Linked DNA regions of Anatilimnocola floriformis. The protein of the gene in region 1 binds, or shares a complex with, the protein of each later gene. Links are inferred from orthologs where the notes say so. Each region holds a gene or a part of one and is shown on either strand. Other genes may lie near its edges. The genes, in order: uvrB and M9Q49_RS22065.

Region 1 (9,124 bases):
CGTCGTTTGGCTGGGACTTGCCGCCTCGACGCGCGGTTCGGCGGGACGCTTGACGTAAGTGTAATGAGCGTTGGTTTGCATTAGCCACCAGCTTTAGCTGGTGGCTAGATAACTGGTTTGCTGGGCTTCAGCCATGGACCTCCTACGAGGTGGAATGGCTGAAGCCCGCAGCGTTTTTTGCGCATTACCACCAGCTGAAGCTGGTGGCTAAGTTGCTGCGGCAAGACATCAAAAAATGCTGCGTCGAGGCGGCGCTGCAGTTTGCCGCTTCCCTCTCCTTGTCACCTTCGCCCTTCGTCTCCTATGTTGAGGAATGGCCCGCAGCGAATCGTTGCGGCCATGGCGCGAGTTCAGTGACTATCAGCAGAGGACCGCCGCGTGGGTTTTCGTATTCATCGTCCCTATGAGCCAGCCGGCGATCAGCCCGCGGCAATCGAAGCCCTGACCGCTGCCATCGAAAAAGGGCAGAAGTCGCAAGTGCTGATGGGTGTGACCGGCTCGGGCAAGACGTTCACGATGGCCAACGTCATCCAGAACGTGCAACGCCCGACGCTGGTGATCTCGCACAATAAGACGCTGGCCGCTCAGCTGTACGGCGAGTTCAAGGAGTTCTTTCCGAACAACGCCGTCCACTACTTCGTCAGCTATTACGACTACTACCAGCCGGAAGCGTACATTCCGCAGCGTGATATCTACATCGAGAAAGACGCCTCGATCAACCAGGAACTCGATCGTCTGCGTCTAGCCACGACGAGCTCGCTCGTTAGCCGCAAGGACGTGATTATCGTCGCGAGCGTCTCGTGCATTTACGGCTTGGGTTCGCCCAAGGATTACAAGGCGATGATGGTCGGCCTGACCGTCGGCCAGGTGATCGATCGCGACGACATGCTAAAGCGGCTCGTCGACATTCAATACGACCGCAACGACATTTCGTTCGAGCGCTGCAAGATCCGCGTCCGCGGTGATTGCGTCGAAGTCTGGCCGTCGTACGAAGAGTATGCCTATCGCATCGAGTTCTGGGGCGACGAGGTCGAGAAACTCTCGATCATCAATCCGACGAGCGGCGAAACGCTCGTGCAGCAGCAACAGCTGTTTATTTATCCGGCCAAGCACTTTGTGATGTCGGAAGACCGGATCAAGGCCGCCATCGATTCGATCAAGAGTGAACTCGACGAACGGCTGCAACAATTGCGAGAAGCCGGCAAGCTGCTGGAGGCGCAGCGGTTGAGCGCGCGGACGCGATTTGATCTCGAAATGCTGCAGGAAGTTGGGCATTGCCCGGGCATCGAGAACTACAGCCGGCCCCTCTCCGGTCGGCCGCCGGGTTCGACGCCCGATACGCTCTACGATTTCTTTCCCGAAGACTATTTGCTAGTCATCGACGAATCGCACGTCACGCTGCCGCAGATCCGCGCGATGTACAACGGCGACCGTGCGCGAAAAATGACGCTCGTCGAGCACGGCTTTCGGTTGCCGAGCGCGCTCGACAATCGGCCGATGAAATTCGACGAGTGGGAAAAGAAGATCAACCAGATCGTCTACGTTTCGGCGACCCCCAACGAATACGAACTGCAGTCGACCGGCGGCGAAGTGGTCGAGCAGATCATTCGCCCGACGGGCTTGCTCGATCCGGTCGTCGAAGTGAAACCAGCCCGCGGCCAGGTGCCAGATCTGCTCGAGCAAATTCGCGAACGGGTGAAGCTCGGCGAGCGCGTGCTCGTTACCGCCCTCACCAAGCGTCTCGCGGAGGATTTATCGGCGTATCTCGTCGAACAGAAAGTGCAGTGCAAATGGTTGCACAGCGAACTCGATGCATTTGAACGCGTCGAGCTGCTCCGCGATCTGCGGCTCGGCCATTTCGATTGCCTGGTCGGTGTGAACCTGCTTCGCGAAGGTCTCGACTTGCCAGAAGTGTCGCTCGTCGCGATTCTCGATGCCGACAAGGAAGGCTTTTTGCGGAGCGAGACGTCGCTGATTCAAACCATCGGCCGCGCCGCTCGTAACGTGAATGCCAAGGTCATTCTCTATGCCGATAAGATGACCGAATCGATGCGACTCGCCATCGAAGAGACCCGCCGCCGGCGTGAGATTCAGGAAGCGTACAACAAAGAGCACGGCATCACGCCCGAAACGGTAAAGAAGAACATTCGTCAGGGCATTGAGGAAGCCGTCTCGGCCCATCGCATCGCCAACGAAGCTGTCGGCCGGAAGGACGAAACGGAGTATGTCACGCAGGAATATCTCAACGAGCTCGAAGCTGAAATGTACGCGGCCGCCGAAGCGATGGAGTTCGAACGGGCCGCAATCCTGCGCGATCGGATCACGAAGATGCAGGATTCGATCGGCGAAAAGGTGAGCGACGTGAAAGTCGACTCCTATTCGCCCAAAGGCAAGAAACGCGGCGGCGGCAAAGGTCAACGCGTACCTCGGCCGAAGAAGAATGCTTGAGCTACAGTGCGATGCGAGAAGTAGAACTGCCGCGCACCGTTCAAAACGAAATCGACGCCGGGAGACTCACGCTCCATTGGGGCGATGGCGTTCCACTCAAGGCATATTTCGAAGGAGCAGATGAAGCATTTGTCGATTTGTGCAAGCTAGGAACTCTGATTGAGTTGAATCTCGATAGTTCAGCAGTCACTTCCGCAGCGTTTGCGGCTGTCGCGTGGTCGACTCGATTGGAAGCACTGTCGTTACAATTCACTTCTGTTAGCGGAGATGCGTTCAGGGCATTGCGCTCGTGCACGAATCTACAAACCTTGGTCTGTAACCCTGCTCAGGAAGTGACCGAAGCCGCAACCGCAATCGGCTCTCTCGTCTCCTTGCGCGATCTGAATATCGAAGCAGGGAGTTGGTGTGATCTGGATGTGAGGCTGATCTGCGAGAAACTGCGATTGAGAAGCCTCAGCCTGGCTCAATGTTCTCAGCTTTCCGACGAGTCGGCAGCCGCACTTTTGCCGCTAGTGCCGAGCCTTGAGAGTTTCTCCGCGAGCGACACAAGTTTCGGTGACGATGCGTGCCGTTTCATTGGCAAGTTGGATCATTCAATCAAACTGGGTTTGGGCGGGACCGCAGTGACTGCAGTTGGCGTTGCGCAGCTTCGATCGCTTGTGCAGCTACGATCTCTGCGGCTAATCGGGTGCACTAATCTCAATGACGCAGATTCATTTATCGATACGATAGCTGCACTGACGAACCTCGAATCGCTGTTCATCGACGGATGTGCGATGCCGCGCTCGGCGGTTCTGAAACTATCGCGATTACGAAAGTGGAAATTGTTGTCAGCGTGAAGAATATTCACGCTGAAATGACCCGCGTTGAATGAAGGACGCGTGCTTTTTCGAAAGAACGCGTAAATTCGCCGCACCAAATGGCGGGATTCTCAACCGGTAGTTTTCCGACAGGCTACAATGCGGGCGCTATTCACTCTTCCTTTTCATCGAGGGGCTACCATGAAACTGCGCCTGGTTTGTCTGTCGTTGCTGTTATTGGGTTGTGTAACCACTATTGGCTGGTCACAACCAGCGGGCGGCTCGAAGCCGAACATTCTCTTCTTGGTTTCGGACGACACCGGCTACGGTGATCTCGGTCCTTATGGCGGCGGCGAAGGCCGCGGCATGCCGACTCCCAACATCGATCAACTCGCCCGCGAAGGGATGACGTTCTATTCCTTCTATGCTCAACCGAGTTGCACGCCCGGTCGCGCGGCGATGCAGACTGGAAGAATTCCGAACCGTAGCGGCATGACGACCGTCGCTTTTCAGGGACAAGGCGGCGGACTTCCCGCGGCCGAATGGACCCTTGCTTCGGTGTTGAAAACGGGCGGTTACAAGACCTACTTCACCGGCAAGTGGCACCTGGGCGAAGCCGACTACGCGCTGCCGACCGCGCAGGGCTACGACGTGATGAAGTACTGCGGCTTGTATCACTTGAATGCCTACACATACGCCGATCCAACCTGGTTCCCCGACATGGATCCGGAGTTGCGCAACCTGTTTCAAAAAGTGACGAAAGGTTCGCTGTCGGGCAAAGCAGGCGGCGCGATCACCGAAGATTTCAAAATCAACGGTCAATACGTAGACACTCCCGACAAGGGCGTCGTCGGCATTCCTTATTTCGATGGCTATGTCGAAAAAGCGGCGCTCGAATTCTTGGACGATGCGGCCAAATCGAAAGAGCCGTTCTTCATCAACGTGAACTTCATGAAAGTGCATCAGCCGAACCTGCCGCACCCTGACTTCGTTCACAAGTCGATGTCGAAGAGCAAGTTTGCCGACTCCATCGTCGAGCTCGATACGCGTATCGGGCGGATCATGGACAAGCTGCGCTCGCTCGGCCTCGATAAGAACACGCTCGTGGTTTACACGACCGACAACGGCGCCTGGCAGGATGTTTATCCCGATGCCGGCTACACGCCGTTTCGCGGCACCAAAGGAACCGTGCGCGAAGGTGGCAATCGTGTCCCCGCCATTGCCAGCTGGCCCGGCAAGATCAAGGCTGGAGCGAAGAATCACGAGATCGTCGGCGGTCTCGATTTGATGGCCACTTTCGCATCCGTAGGCGGTGTGAAACTGCCAGCCAACGATCGCGAAAACAAACCGATCATTTTCGACAGCTACGACCTGACTCCCGTGCTGACCGGCACCGGCAAATCGCCGCGCAATACTTGGTTTTATTTCACCGAGAACGAACTCGCTCCCGGTGCTGCCCGCGTCAACAACTACAAAGCCGTCTTCAATCTCCGCGGCGACAACGGCCAGGCCACGGGCGGCCTTGCAGTCGACAGCAATCAGGGCTGGAAAGGCCCGGAGAAGTATGTTGCCACCGTGCCGCAAGTTTTCGATCTCTGGCAGGATCCGCAGGAACGCTACGACATCTTCATGAACAACTACACCGAGCGAACGTGGACCATGATCACGATCTCGTCCGAGATCAAAAAGCTCATGCAAACGTACGTGAAGTATCCGCCCCGCAAAGCTCAAAGTGAGTCGTACACTGGACCCGTCACCATCTCGAACTACGAGAAGTTCCAGCATGTTCGCGAACTGCTGGAAAAAGAGGGAGTGAAAATCCCGATCCCCTCGGGCAACTAATTTTTCACTGCAGATAGCTCCGGTTGCTTCAGCAACCGGAGCGGCGCAGCCGCAAGAGGCATCCGGCTCAACGGCTGATTTCTAGCGGCGCCTGTTTGGCAAATCGACGATCTCTCGTAGGCGCACCGCACACAGGATGCCTCTCACCGCTGGCGCGGAACCGATTGCTGAAGCAATCGGTTCTAGCCAAGGCCCAGCATACTATTCAGCCACTTCGTGAATAGTTCGGCATCGGCTTCATTCGACTGCTCCGGCAGAGTGAGCGAGCTTGGCGATTGCGTCGCCGAATCAAAAAACGGCAAGGTCAGCGGAAACTTCTCTACGCGATCACCATCCGAGTCTTTCGACTCTTGCCGAGAATACGTCACCGGTTGCAGATCCTCGTGAGCAACCGAATAGCTCACGCCGTTTGGCGAGCGGAGTTCGATGCGACTGCGCAGCGGATCGCGGCGGATCTCGGTGTACTTCCGCCGGGCAAACCACCAACCCCACACAGCCGCGGCGATCGTCGCAATCCAACCCAGCGCGATGGCCACGTCAGATGGCAGCAGCATGGTGATCAGCAAGAAGGCGAACACGCTGACGAACCCGGTTCCGCCGCCAGCCATGAGGGCGGCCAGTGCCGGACTGATTTCGTAAAGGCGAATCGTCTGCCCCAGCACATCGTTGCGAAAGTACACGCCCATCATCGGCCTGCCGAGTTGTCTCGATCGAATCCAGGCACAGGCCCCAGCGACAAAACCGAGCGCCACGGCGTTGAAGGGCACCAGAAATAACAGCACGAGCAGATTGGCCGAATCCAACCCGAGTTCCAAAACCGCTTCCTCCGGCGCTGCCGAGTCGTAATGCACCGTCGCGGCATTTCCCGGCAAATACTTGCTGACAGTCGCCTGCGCGTGCGCCTCACCAATGCTCACTGCGTCGTAGCGAATCCGCTTTCCCTCGAACGGCCGACCGTTGACCTCGTAGCGGTATTCAACTTCCGCCTTGTACGAACTCCCTTCACTGTCGCGGTCGACTTTCACTTTCGACTGGGTGATGGTCCCATTCGTGGTCGCAAACGAACTGGCTCGAACTTGCTGGCAGGCATTCCAGCCCAACATGCCATCGAAAAAGAAGACAAAACTGCACCACAGAAGCCCAAAGAGACCGAGGAAAATTCTGCCGCCGGTGTCGTGCATGGGAACCAGATTTCGCGGTGCAGGTGTCAGATGGATCTCCTGAGTTATCTACCTGACGATTCGTTTCGTCCAGGCTGACCTTGGAAAGCTACTTCGGAAATTCATTTTCCCGGTAGTCTTACTCGCGATAAGGCTGATGCTGGTAATACTTCGGCGAATTGTCCAGGCGAACATGCAGCCAGTAAACGCCAGCGCCTGCCGTGCTCAGCCAGACTGGCTCAGCGTTGATTCGTTCCTGCATCGCGTTGCCAACGCATTGCCATAGCCGATCGCGCTGCTCGGCAGGTGCACCGCGAACGAACGCGCCGAGATGCGGATAATGCTTGTCAGCGGCGAGCGGAACGGGCGCAACCAGCACGGCGTTGCGGCCGAGATTGGCGAAGGTCACGACCGATTCGTCTTCAGCAGCGCGATAGAAGTGCTCGGCAAACGCATCGCGCTCGGGCCGCGGCGCCAGTCCGGGGCTGTCGTGAACGACGAACTCGAACGGCTGGTGGATGGTCTGCTGAGTGACCGGTGGCGTTTCCCAGCGGAAGGATGGATAGGGAACGGCGGCGAGCAGTTGATTGAACCAAGTGCGAAACGTTGCATCGTTTTGCCAGGCAGCGATGACTTGCTCGAAAGAAGCGTCTCGCCCGTCGATTTGGAGTTGATACTTTTCAGTTCCCGCGCGCACGAGTTCGCGAGTTGCCGACCATTCAGGCATATTTGTTTTCCAAGGGGCTACGGGAGTCGCGGAGTAAAGGCACCGAAATGAACCATGCCGCGGATTGACATCAGTACAATCGCTACGGCGACGATCAGCATCGGAAAATGTAGACCGAGCGCCCAGTAGAGCTTGCGACGCAGGGCGGGCCGGATCGGCAAGTCGCTTTTCCAAACATCGAGCAGCACCCAGGTCGCATACAACTGCAGCGGAATCATCATGTAACCGACGAGCACCGCGCGATAAGCCCGCTCGATGTTGTCCTCACGTTCGTTCAGCGGCGGCTCGTCCTCTTCGTCGTCAGTGCCCGGCTTTGGTTCGACGAGTGCAGCAGCTTCGTCGCTTGATTTTTCTTCTGCCGTCTCGTCTGCCGCCTGCTTGTGTCGCTGCTCGAGTTCATCGAGCACCGCATCGGCTCGTTCCACATCTTCCTCGGCAACCTGGAGCTTGATGCCGCCGATCGCGCCCGCGAGATGCCAGAAATTCGAAACCGCAAACTCATCGGCAATGACGCAACGAATGCCCGCGTCTTCGAGTTGCTGCTTGACCAGCCGAGCTTCCATCGCGTTTTGATAGCTTTCGATCGTGATCAGTCGGCCGAGCATAAGAATTCGCTTGCTGAGAAGGGCAGGTCGTTTCTCTCATCATAACTGGTGCGGCAACAAAACAATTGCCGGCCAGCAACCGTCTTCGCTATAACCGACATGCAAGCCATTACTCATTCAAATGAAATTCCGATGAAAACTTTTTCACTCTGCGCGTTGTTGCTTACTGCTTTGCTCGCCGGTTGCACTACCGAACAAGCCTCGACGCCGCCGATCACGGAGACGCCGAAGCCAGCGTCGGTTGATCCGGAGACGCCGCTGCAAAGGTCGCCAATTGAAAGACCGGATCAGATCGAAAAAGTGCCGGTCGAGCCAGCGCCAGCTGATCCAACGCCTGTCGATCCGCCGGCGAAAGTGCCGGAAAACAACCCGCCGACGCCCACTCCGCCGAAACCGGTTGTCAATGTTGACGATCTCGTCAAGCAACTCGCCACAACCGAACGGCAAGCAGCAGCCGTGTCGCTCGCCACGGCGGGAAAGCTCGCAGTCCCCGCGCTGGTAAAGGCACTCGACGATAAAGATTGGCAAGTGCGGGCCGCAGCCGTTTTCGCCCTCGGTCAGATTGGCAAGGATGCCATGGATGCGAAAACTCGTTTGCAGACCATCGCCGAGAAAGATGAAAACGCCAGCGTGCGCGATGCAGCCGCGTTCGCGCTCGATGCGATCTCGGAAGGTTGATTTTTGCAATCAACTCTCGCGCGCGTTACATTGCGGCTCCTCCGTCCCTTCCCACCTTGAGCGTGCGAGGAGCTGCATGTCGCGAAACTCTTTCTTCGTTCTTTGCTGTGCGATTCTGCTCACGCCATCGGCTTCGAGCTTCGCCGCTGATCCGCCCGATTTGATTTTGCATCACGGCAAGATCGTGACGGTCGACAAGCAATTCAGCATCGCCGAAGCGATCGCTATTCGCGGCGAACGGATCACCGCCGTCGGCAAGAACGACGACGTACTAAAGACCAAGGGAGAGTCGACAAAGCTCGTCGATCTGCAAGGCAAGTTCGTGATGCCCGGCTTGATGGATTCGCACGTTCATCCAGGCGGGGCGAGTCTGCACGAGTTCGATCATCCGATTCCCGAGATGGAATCGATCGCCGATGTGCTTGCCTACGTTCGCTCGCGAGCGGCGGTTGTTCCCGCCGGCGAGTGGATTGTCGTGCGGCAGATTTTCATCACGCGACTGAAAGAGCCGCGCTATCCGACCCGGGCCGAACTCGATGCCGCAGCGCCGAAGCATCCCGTGATGTTTTCGACTGGGCCCGATGCGATGCTGAACTCGCTCGCGCTCAAGGAAAGCGGCATCGACAAGGACTTCGTCGTTTCGGGTACCGGCCAGATCGAAAAGGATGCGAATGGCGAACTCACCGGCATGCTGCGGAGTTGTTCGCGTTATGCGAAGAGCAAATCGAGCGGTAAGAGTGCGACGGACGAAGAGAAGACGCAACGGCTGCGCGATTTATTTGCCGATTACAACAGCGTGGGCCTGACGACCGTTTCGGACCGCAGTTGCGGCGAAGGGGAGCTCGCGCGCTATCACCAGATGCA
Region 2 (9,275 bases), 430 kb from region 1 along the record:
GAAATATCCCGCGGCAATCTTCGTGGTCATGCCGCTGGTGATCGAGACGCTGCTGCGAAAGTTCCGCCTCCGCGGCGGTCAGGCCGCGCAGGTCTCACACCTAGAGAAACTTCGTCAGGCCGCGATCGCCATGGTCTTGCTGCTGATCGGTGGTCTGGCCGGCAGTGGCCTGTGGTATGCCAAAAATGCGATGCTGACCGGCAACCCGGTTTATCCACTCCTCGCCAAGACGCTCGGCGGCGAAACCCGTACGCCGGAGAAAGATGCCCGCTGGGTCAAAGCCCACGCCGTGCCGGAGGATAAAGCGGGGCGCCGGTTCACCGTCGCCGATGTCATCCAGCGAGCGAGTTCCTTTGCCATTCGCTCACCACTAGCCAGCCCGTTGCTCGTGCCGCTGGCCCTCTGCGGTTGCCTCGCGGTGCTGCAACAGTGGCGTTCCAAGTCGCGGCAGTCACAAACGATCGAGCGATTCGCCCGGCTTGCCGTCGGCCTCGTCGCGTTTAATTTTGTCGCCTGGTATCTGCTGACGCACCGCATCGATCGATTTCTGGTTCCCGCCCTGCCGCTGCTTGCGCTCTTGGCGGGGTTTGGTTATGCCTGGCTAAAGGACAACGCCGGCTCAGCCATCGCCCGCACATTTCTCGCGGTTGGTTTGCTTTACAGCGTGCTCGTGCTCACCGGCTTTGCTGCCGTGGTCGATGCTCGGTGGTTCGTCGCGCTGAAGTATCTGCGCGAGGATCCGGTAATCTCCAATGACCCCATGGACCTCGCACTTTTGCGTCTCACGCCAGCCGAGCACTGGCTGAACGAACGTCTGACCGGCGACGGCGGCGTGCTGCTGGTCGGCGGCGCCTGCGTGTGGGATTTGAACGGCAAGTCGCAAGCGACGAATGTTTATTACAACACGTGCTTCGACGATTGCGTGCTGCTGAATTGGCGATCGGGAAAAAAGACCGTCGAGGAATTTCGCGAGGAGTTCACCAAACGCAACGTGAAGTATCTCTGCGTCGATTGGAACGAACTGCGGCGATACATGAGCGAGGGGAACTACGGCTACGATCGACGTTTCTCGGCCAAGGATTCGCTGAGTCTGTTCAACAATTTCGAACACACGCGACTGCTCAAGCAGGAGATCAGCTTCGGCGAGGAGCGGGAATTTCTCGGTTTCGCGCCCCGGCCGTCGCAGGTGATCTATCGCGTGCTGACGGCAGCCGAAGCAGCGTCGGAAGCGGCGGCTGAGCGTCGCCAGAAAGCGGCGACGAAAAACATCAAGCCCACTCCGCAAGCGGAGCCGCCGAAGTCGGCGAACCAATCGAGCACGTCGGAATGACGGCCGACGAACGACTGAGTCCACTCATCCAGACCGCCGTAGGCAATCACGAGCAGGAACACGCCGAAGTAACCCCACTCCCGCCGCGGTCGCCAGGTTTCATAGGCCGAGCATAAGAGAATGGTGAGGACGCAGAACGCACTCGAGTGCTGATATTTGTCGAGCGAGTTCGCCGCCCCCGGCAAGGCGATCGGCACGTGGGTGGCAATGAACTGCAGCGTCCACCAGGCTCCCGCCACCAGCGACAGCAAGAACAGCCGCGAGCGAAAAGCATGGGCCGGCTTGGCGTAAGGTGGGTCGAAGGTGCTCATGATCGGCGAATCGACCGGCGCGGCAAGAAAATCGGCTCAGAACAATGGAGTATAACATTGGAATCGAAGTTGGCTCAGGCTTGATGCTGCGTGACGCAGTTCGCGGGATGATTTATGACGGTTTTGGTGACAGGTGGCGCGGGTTTTATCGGCAGTCACCTAGCGCATGCGCTTTTAGAGCACTCCGCAGCCGCAAATTCGCCGCTGGCCAGTTCTACGATCGTCGTCCTTGATAATTTCAACGATTACTACGACCCGCAGCTAAAACGCCAAAATGCTGCCGAACTGGCGAAGTCGCCTCGGGTGCGGATTGTCGAAGCCGACTTCTGCGATACTGCCGCGATGGAGCAACTGTTTGCTGAGCAGCGTTTCACGCACGTCGTGCATCTGGGTGGTTCTCCGGGCGTCCCTTACAGCGTGAATCATCCGGCCGAAGTGCTGCACAACAATGTGCAAGGAACGCTGTCGTTGCTCGAAGCTGCCCGGCGACATCCGGTCGAGCGGTTTTTGTTCAGCAGCAGTTCGACGGTCTACGGCCCGGGAGCGAAAGCGCCGTTCGTCGAAGACGCGCCGCTCGGCACCCCGGCCAGTCCCTATGGCGTGAGCAAGCGCGCCGCGGAATTGCTGGGACTCAACTACGCCAAGCTCCACGGCGTGCCGTTTGTTTCGCTCCGGCTGTTCAATGTTTACGGCGTGCGGATGCGCCCCGAGTTATCGCTCGCGGCATTTGCCACTGCCGTGAAAAACGAAAAGCCGATTCGCCTCTTCGGCGATGGAAGCGTGCTGCGCGACTTTACGCACGTCAGCGATATTTGCCGCGGCGTGATCAGCGCGCTCACCGCGCCGAACATCGCGGGCGAATGCCTGAACCTCGGCCATGATCAGCCGGTGATGATGCGCGATCTGATCACGCTCATTGAGAAATGCGCGGCGAAGAAGGCGCTCATCGAGCGCCTTCCCGCGCGATCGGAAGACATGCCGCTGACACACGCTGATCTGACGAAGGCCCGCCGGCTGCTGGGATATCAACCGGCGGTTTCGCTCGAACAGGGCGTGCGCGATTTTGTGAGCTACTAGCGAACGGCCAATTGGGCGCGCGACGCACGGAAGAAGCCGAACTTCTCCAGCGACTTATAAACTTCCTCAAGCGTCTTCTCGCCGAAGTTGGCGATGCTGAGGAGCTGCGACGGGGTGCTGTTGAGCAGGTCGCGGACAGTGAAGATGCCGCGCTCTTCCAGGCAGTTGGTGGTGCGGACCGAGAGGCCGATTTCGGCCGTGCTCATTTCCAACCGTTCCTTTTGTTGGCGAGCTTGTTCGTCTTGGCGGCTGAGCGGAATGCGGGTACGGCTCATGGGGTTCCCTCCCGAAAAACTGGGTTCAAACTGCAAACCTGGCTGGGCGTCCAATCGTTGGAAGCCAATCAGCCGGGCGAAAGTATAATGGCTCGTCACTCATTTTCCACATGCTAGCGTGAATTTTTCCAAGAATGATTCATGAAGTGACAGCAGACTTATGCTAGCTCGCCTCCGCCGCAAACGGCGACGAATTTGGTAAAATCGAAGCATGGACGCCGAGCAAAACCACCTCCCCCTGACGGATCTCTTCGCCTCGCTGACTGCCGCCCAACTGGCCGCTGTGGAGCACATTGATGGCCCGATGCTCACGCTGGCCGGGCCGGGATCGGGCAAAACCCGCGTCGTCACGCATCGCATCGCAAACTTGCTCCGCCACGGCATTCAGCCGCGGAGCATTCTGGCGCTGACCTTTACCAACAAAGCAGCCGCCGAAATGAAATCCCGCCTCGCGAAGCTCGCGCCTGGGCAGCCCGTGTGGATGGGGACGTTCCACCGCTTTTGCGCTCGCATGCTCCGCATCTACGCGCGGTATGTCGGCCTCGGCGAGAACTATTCCATCTACGACATGGACGACAGCCGCAAGTTGCTGAAGCTCGTGCTCGAGGAGCAACAGGTCTCACTGTCGCACACCTCGCCCGATGCGATTGCCCACGCCATCAGCACGGCCAAGAACAATCTGATCACGCCCGACAAGTATCGCGAAGCCTCGCTCTACGGCAGTTCGCTCAGTCACACGGTCGATCGCGTTTATCCCGCGTATCAAAAGGCGTTGCTCGCCGCGAACGCGGTTGATTTCGACGACATGCTGCAACACGTCGCGGTGCTGCTGCGCGAGAGTCCTGAGGTACGGAAGAAACTCGACTCGCAATATCGCTACATCCTGGTCGACGAGTATCAAGACACGAACCTGGCTCAGTATGCGATCATTCGCGCCTTATCGATCGACCATCCGAACCTGAGCGTGACCGGCGATCCCGATCAATCGATCTACGGCTGGCGCGGCGCGAGCGTGCGAAACATTCTCGAATTCGAGCACGATTTTTCGAACGTGAAAACAGTGCGGCTCGAGCAGAACTACCGCAGCACGCAGGCGATTCTGCGTGTGGCCGATGTGCTCATCTCGCACAACACACGGCGGAAGAAAAAGAAACTCTGGACCGAAAACCCTGAAGGTGAAAAAGTTCGGCTGACCTGCTACCCCACGTCGAACGACGAAGCCGAGCAGATCGCTAATCAGATTGCGACCTACGTGCGGCAGGGGCGGTATCGGCCGCGCGACTTCGCGATTTTCTTCCGCACCAACGCGCTTTCGCGGCAGTTCGAGCACGGCCTGCGCGAGCACGTCATTCCGTATCAAATCGTCAACGGCCTCGAGTTCTATCAGCGGATGGAAATCAAGGACGTGATGGCTTATTTGCAACTGCTGAACAATCCGCGCGACAACGTCGCGCTGCGGCGGATCATCAATACGCCGACCCGCGGCATTGGCAAAAGCACGCTCAACAAGCTGCAGGACCATGCAGGCCGCAAAAACATCTCGATGCTCGAAGCCGCCCGCCAGGCCGGAGTTGTCGAAGGGCTGCCGAAAAAATCGGCAGTGGCCGTTGCCAAGTTCGTCGCGCTCGTCGACAAGTTGAACGTCGCCCTCACAGCCGAGGTCGAACACATCGTCGGCTTGGTGTTGAGCGAATCGGGCTATCGCGAAGTGCTGCAGAATTCCGAGAGCGAGGAAGACCAAGAACGCTTGGCGAACTTGGAAGAACTCCTCACGGCAGCGAGGCAGTTCGACGTAACGCATCCCGAAGGTGGCAAGCTCGAAGCCTTTTTGGAAGAGACCGCGCTCGTCTCCGATACCGATGCCTTCGATTCCGAAAACGACCGCGTCTCGCTGATGACGATGCACGCGGCGAAGGGCCTGGAATTTCCCGTCGTCTTCATCGTCGCCTGCGAACAGGGCTTGCTGCCGCACGAACGGAGCCGGCATGACGAAGAAAAACTCGAAGAAGAACGGCGACTGCTGTTTGTGGGCATCACCCGAGCTCGCGAAGAGTTGCAGCTGAGTTACGCCGGGTACCGCATGTTCCGCGGTGTGAATGCGCCGACCGTGCCGAGCTCATTTTTGAATGAACTGCCGAAGGAAGAGATGCAGCGGCAGTTGCCGAGTAGTTCGTTACGCAGAGCCTGGCAGGATCCCGAATCGCAGTTGCCCGACGATGACGATTTTGCCGCCGAGTTGCCGCCTGATGAACTGCCGACGCCAAAGTCGAAAACGCGAATCGATCCCGAGGAGGATTTTTCGCAGATCGAACCGCCGGCTGCCAAGAAGAAGGTGCTCGATAAGCGGTTCTCGCTGATGAGCGGCGCCGATCTTCTTTCGCAGCAAGCCGACACTGGCCCCCGTTTTGCACCACATCTGTTCAAGCACGGCATGAGCGTGTTGCACCCTGAGCACGGCCTGGGCACGATCGTGGCGTTGGGCGGCGAAGGACCAAAACGAACGGTCACCGTTCACTTCGAAAAGGAAGGCCGCGAACGGCGGTTCTTTTTGATTCACGCCAAATTGGAACCGGTGGAGATGGATTCATAGATTTGAGCATTGAAAACATCACCCGGTGAATTGTTCGCGCCGAATGCGGATACTAAAGCAGCGACACATTTTTCACTGACAACGAGAGCAGACATCATGAAGGCCTTAATCACTGGCGCGACCGGCTTTGTCGGTAAGCGTTTGCTGCATCGTTTGAACGAACCCGCCGTAGTCCTCTCGCGTAACGCGGCGAAAGCGGAGAAGACGCTGTCGGCGTTCAAGGTGAAGGCGTTTAACTGGGACGCTGAAAATCAACCCGCGCCGGCTGAAGCATTCGATGGCGTGGACGCGGTTTTTCACCTAGCTGGCGATCCGGTTGCCGAAGGGCGCTGGACGGAAGAGAAAAAACGTCGCATGCGGGCCAGTCGCGTCGAGGGAACTCGGAACCTGGTGAATACGCTCGCTCAGTTGCCGAAAAAACCGCGAGTACTCGTAAGCGCGTCGGCAGTCGGCTACTACGGCGACCGTGGCGACGAAGTCCTTACCGAAGATGCCGATCCACGCGATGATCTGCTCGCCGAAGTGTGTGTTGCCTGGGAGCGCGAGTCGCACGCGGCCCGCCACGCCGGCATTCGCGTCGTCAACCCGCGCATCGGGATCGTACTCGGTGAAAAAGGGGGCGCGATCAGCAAAATGCTCACGCCGTTCAAATTCGGCGTCGGCAGCCCGCTCGGCACGGGCAAGCAATACATGCCCTGGATTCACATCAACGATCTCGTCAGCTTGATGCTATTTGCTGCCGAGCGCGATTCCATCAGCGGTCCGCTGAATGGAACGGCGCCAAATCCGGTGACCAACTATGAATTCACCAAGACGCTCGGCCGCGTTTTGAACCGGCCGACGTTCATGCCAGCGCCGCCCAACTTCATGCTGAAGTTGCTCATTGGCGAGTTTGCCAACGTGCTGCTGGCTTCGCAAAACGCCGTGCCGAAGCGGCCGCTCGACGCCGGGTTTCAATTTCAATATCCCACGCTAGAACCGGCGCTGCGGGAAATCTTGAATTAGGCATCTCGTGGGAACTGCACGATGGGATTTTCGATCTCGTACGCGACGACGCGCCCGCTCACGCCGTCTGAAGCAACGCAAATACGCGCCGCAGCCGATGAGTTGATCCAAGGCTACACCTGGCTCAGCTGCGAGCCGGTTTACTTTGGTCAGGATCTGCAGGCCGGTCGACTCAGCGGTTCGAGCAAACCGAATTTCACGCCGCACGAGGATGACATTGCCTCGGCCAGCGCTGAAGACTTACCCGATGGCACGGTGCACGAAATGCTCGACATTCTCTGCGAGCTATCACGGCGTTTTGGCGTCGATTTCGAATGTGCTCACGACCATTCCGAAGGGCCGGCCGGCTACATTCGCGACGGCGAATGCGAAGAAGAGCTCCGCGACCTGATCTCAGCCTTTGCCAGCGTCGTCGATTTTGCCCAGGACGGACTGGATGGCATGGGCCAGGATTTTGACCTGGAGCACCGGGAAGATCCGGATGACGACGACGAGGACCGCGGGCCATCGATTTTCAAGTTTCCTGGCCGGTAGCGCTCCTGACGCATTCACTCCTCGAGATTCTCTCTTCCATTGCGATAGATCCGCTCGAGCAACCAGCCCCAGATCAGGTACTGCGCGCCGATGAGCATAAAGACGCCCGCGCCGATCATCACCACGAGCGAGAAGTAGCCCAGCGTGAGAAACGTCAAGGCCACGATTGCAAACATCAAGCCGACGCCGGCGAGGACGATGGTCCACGCCGACGAACGGGGCTTTTCGTTGAAGTCTGGCGGTGGTGGCTGCGGTGGAACGGGCTTGGCTGACATGCCCCTATGATAGCAGTAGTACGGACCATTGGTCCGCTCCTGGCAGCGGTTAGCTCGCAGAATTTGTTGAACTCGCACATCCGGACGGACCAATGGTCCGTCCTACGTGATGAAACTTCCTTTCGCGAAGCGAAGGCGACTCTAGTTCATATTCTTTTTCTTCTTTTTGTTTTCCTGTTTCTTCGCCGCCGGAGCATCGGGCGCACTGGGCTCGGCTTGTTCTTTGTTCCAAGCGTCGTACAGCGATTGCAACTCCTTCACCTTTTCGGGCTGATCCTTGGCAAGATCTTTCGATTCGCCGATGTCAGCGGCCAGGTTGTAGAGTTCCGGCTTGCCACTGCCACCCTTCGACACTACCAGTTTGTAATCGCCGTGGCGAACGGCCCACTGCTCACCAAACCGCCAGTAGAGCGTTTCGTGTGGGCGGGCTTTGTTTTCGCCGGTCAGGTATGGCATCAGGTTCAAACCGTCGAGCTTGGCCGAGCTATCGACCGGTGCGCCGCAGGCAGCGAGTGCCGTCGGCAACACGTCGAGATTGAGCACCGGAAAGTCATACGTCTGGCCGGCCGGCAGCTTGCCCTTCCACTGGGCGATGAAGGGAACGCGTGGACCACCTTCAAAGGTCGTCATCTTGAAGCCCCGCAGCGGGCCGTTGTTCGAGGTCGTCCCTTGCGTCGGACCGCCGTTGTCGCCGATGAAATAGATCATCGTGTTTTCTTCTTGCTTCAGCTCGCGCACTTTTTCCAGCACGCGACCAATGGCATCGTCCATGGCCGACATCGCCGCAGCGAAGTGCTTCCGCTTTTCGTCGGTGATGTTCGGAAAACGGTCGAGATACTTTTGCGGCGCTTGCAGCGGAGCATGCTGAGCGTTGAACGGCAGATAGAGGAACCAGGGCTTGGTCTTGTTCTTCTCGAGCCAATCGAGTGCTCGTTCGGCGTAGGCTTCGGTGGTGTAGAACTTTTCGTCCTGCACTGTCGAGGCCTGGTTCGAGACGCGGGTATCGACGAAGTTGGTCGGATGAAAGTAGGGCGTGTTGCCCAGCGTGCCGAAGTATTCATCAAAGCCGCGTTTCGTCGGCAGATTCTCGGGCTGATTGCCGAGATGCCACTTGCCGACGATGGCCGTTGCATAACCCTGTGCTCGCAGGCGGTCGGCGAGCGTCGTTTCCTTCGCCGCCAGGCCGACCTTGTTGGCCACGCTATTGAACTCGTGCCCAAACCGCGTGGGATAACGGCCCGTCATCAAGCCGGCCCGCGAAGGGCTGCAGTAGGTCGCCGCGACATAACCTTGCGTGAAGCGCAGGCCGTTCTTGGCGATCGAATCGATGTGCGGCGTAGGAATGTCTTTGCCACCCTGGCAACCGGTTTCGCCCCAACCCAGATCGTCGGCGTAAAGGATCAGCAGATTGGGCTTGTCCGCGGCTTGCGACGAAATCGCCAAGCCCACGCCGAACAGCAAGCAGAATAGAAATGAACCGACTCGCATAACTTCTCCCAATGAACGAAGTGAATGATTGGGCAGCAGTTGTCTGGTCCCGAGACGCGCCGAAAGGCGACGCCGCTAATGGAAGCGGTCGGTAGAAACTTGTCAATCGGCTCGCCGCGGTTCGCGCGAGGAATTCATCGATTTACAAGCCATTTTCGTTATCTCCAGGGCGAAGTAAGCTCCTCTGCCAGCCCCCCACTGACAGGCTGCTTGGCCAGTTCGGCCAGCTGCCGCGCGATGTCGCCGGCCCGACTGGCAACGTCGTTGAATTCCCAGCGATCGTCGGGCTTGGCGTAGAGCTCGAACTGTTCGCCGTCGTCGTTTTGCACAACTCGCAATTGCCAAGCCGACGTCCGCACCAGTTGCTGCTGACCGGCGGCAGCGAGGAGC

What was found.
Region 2: the proteins of uvrB (region 1) and M9Q49_RS22065 are in contact, whole or in part, in a crystal structure (PDB 7EGT), measured with the Thermus thermophilus proteins. The link is inferred for Anatilimnocola floriformis from one-to-one orthologs. Residues at the interface, in WP_096411307.1 of Thermus thermophilus: Glu23, Leu25, Arg26, Asp27, Gly28, Glu29, Arg30, Phe31, Arg55, Glu326, Asp327, Phe328, Glu379, Ser382, Gln383, His398, Gly400, Arg401; in WP_096412145.1 of Thermus thermophilus: His654, Arg656, Phe657, Gln666, Asp668, Glu669, Lys680, Arg681, Leu682, Ser683, Lys685, Tyr686, Ala687.

Annotation. Positions count from the first base shown.
Region 1 is NZ_JAMLFW010000001.1:5,145,430-5,154,553, forward strand. Bases 1-2,913 are described here. They hold uvrB (excinuclease ABC subunit UvrB), read left to right. Parts: upstream 1-378; coding sequence 379-2,448; downstream 2,449-2,913. Other genes in these bases: M9Q49_RS20205 (GlsB/YeaQ/YmgE family stress response membrane protein), read left to right, coding at 1-58; M9Q49_RS20215 (hypothetical protein), read left to right, coding at 2,445-2,913. Also shown: more of M9Q49_RS20215, read left to right, coding at 2,914-3,287; M9Q49_RS20220 (arylsulfatase), read left to right, coding at 3,450-5,090; M9Q49_RS20225 (DUF3592 domain-containing protein), read right to left, coding at 5,273-6,271; M9Q49_RS20230 (DUF6940 family protein), read right to left, coding at 6,390-6,977; M9Q49_RS20235 (putative signal transducing protein), read right to left, coding at 6,995-7,582; M9Q49_RS20240 (HEAT repeat domain-containing protein), read left to right, coding at 7,715-8,260; M9Q49_RS20245 (amidohydrolase), read left to right, coding at 8,337-9,124. UniProt on the Escherichia coli protein: The UvrABC repair system catalyzes the recognition and processing of DNA lesions. A damage recognition complex composed of 2 UvrA and 2 UvrB subunits scans DNA for abnormalities.
Region 2 is NZ_JAMLFW010000001.1:5,575,084-5,584,358, forward strand. What follows is about bases 2,830-5,893. They hold M9Q49_RS22065 (ATP-dependent helicase), read left to right. Parts: upstream 2,830-3,204; coding sequence 3,205-5,583; downstream 5,584-5,893. Other genes in these bases: M9Q49_RS22060 (DNA-directed RNA polymerase subunit alpha C-terminal domain-containing protein), read right to left, coding at 2,830-2,993; M9Q49_RS22070 (TIGR01777 family oxidoreductase), read left to right, coding at 5,680-5,893. Outside these bases: M9Q49_RS22050 (VanZ family protein), read right to left, coding at 1,192-1,641; M9Q49_RS22055 (NAD-dependent epimerase/dehydratase family protein), read left to right, coding at 1,756-2,718; more of M9Q49_RS22060, read right to left, coding at 2,715-2,829; more of M9Q49_RS22070, read left to right, coding at 5,894-6,588; M9Q49_RS22075 (hypothetical protein), read left to right, coding at 6,610-7,122; M9Q49_RS22080 (hypothetical protein), read right to left, coding at 7,137-7,397; M9Q49_RS22085 (sulfatase family protein), read right to left, coding at 7,539-8,885; M9Q49_RS22090 (sulfatase family protein), read right to left, coding at 9,044-9,275. UniProt on the Escherichia coli protein: A helicase with DNA-dependent ATPase activity. Unwinds DNA duplexes with 3'-5' polarity. Translocates on single-stranded DNA with 3'-5' polarity. Initiates unwinding more efficiently from a nicked substrate than double-stranded DNA.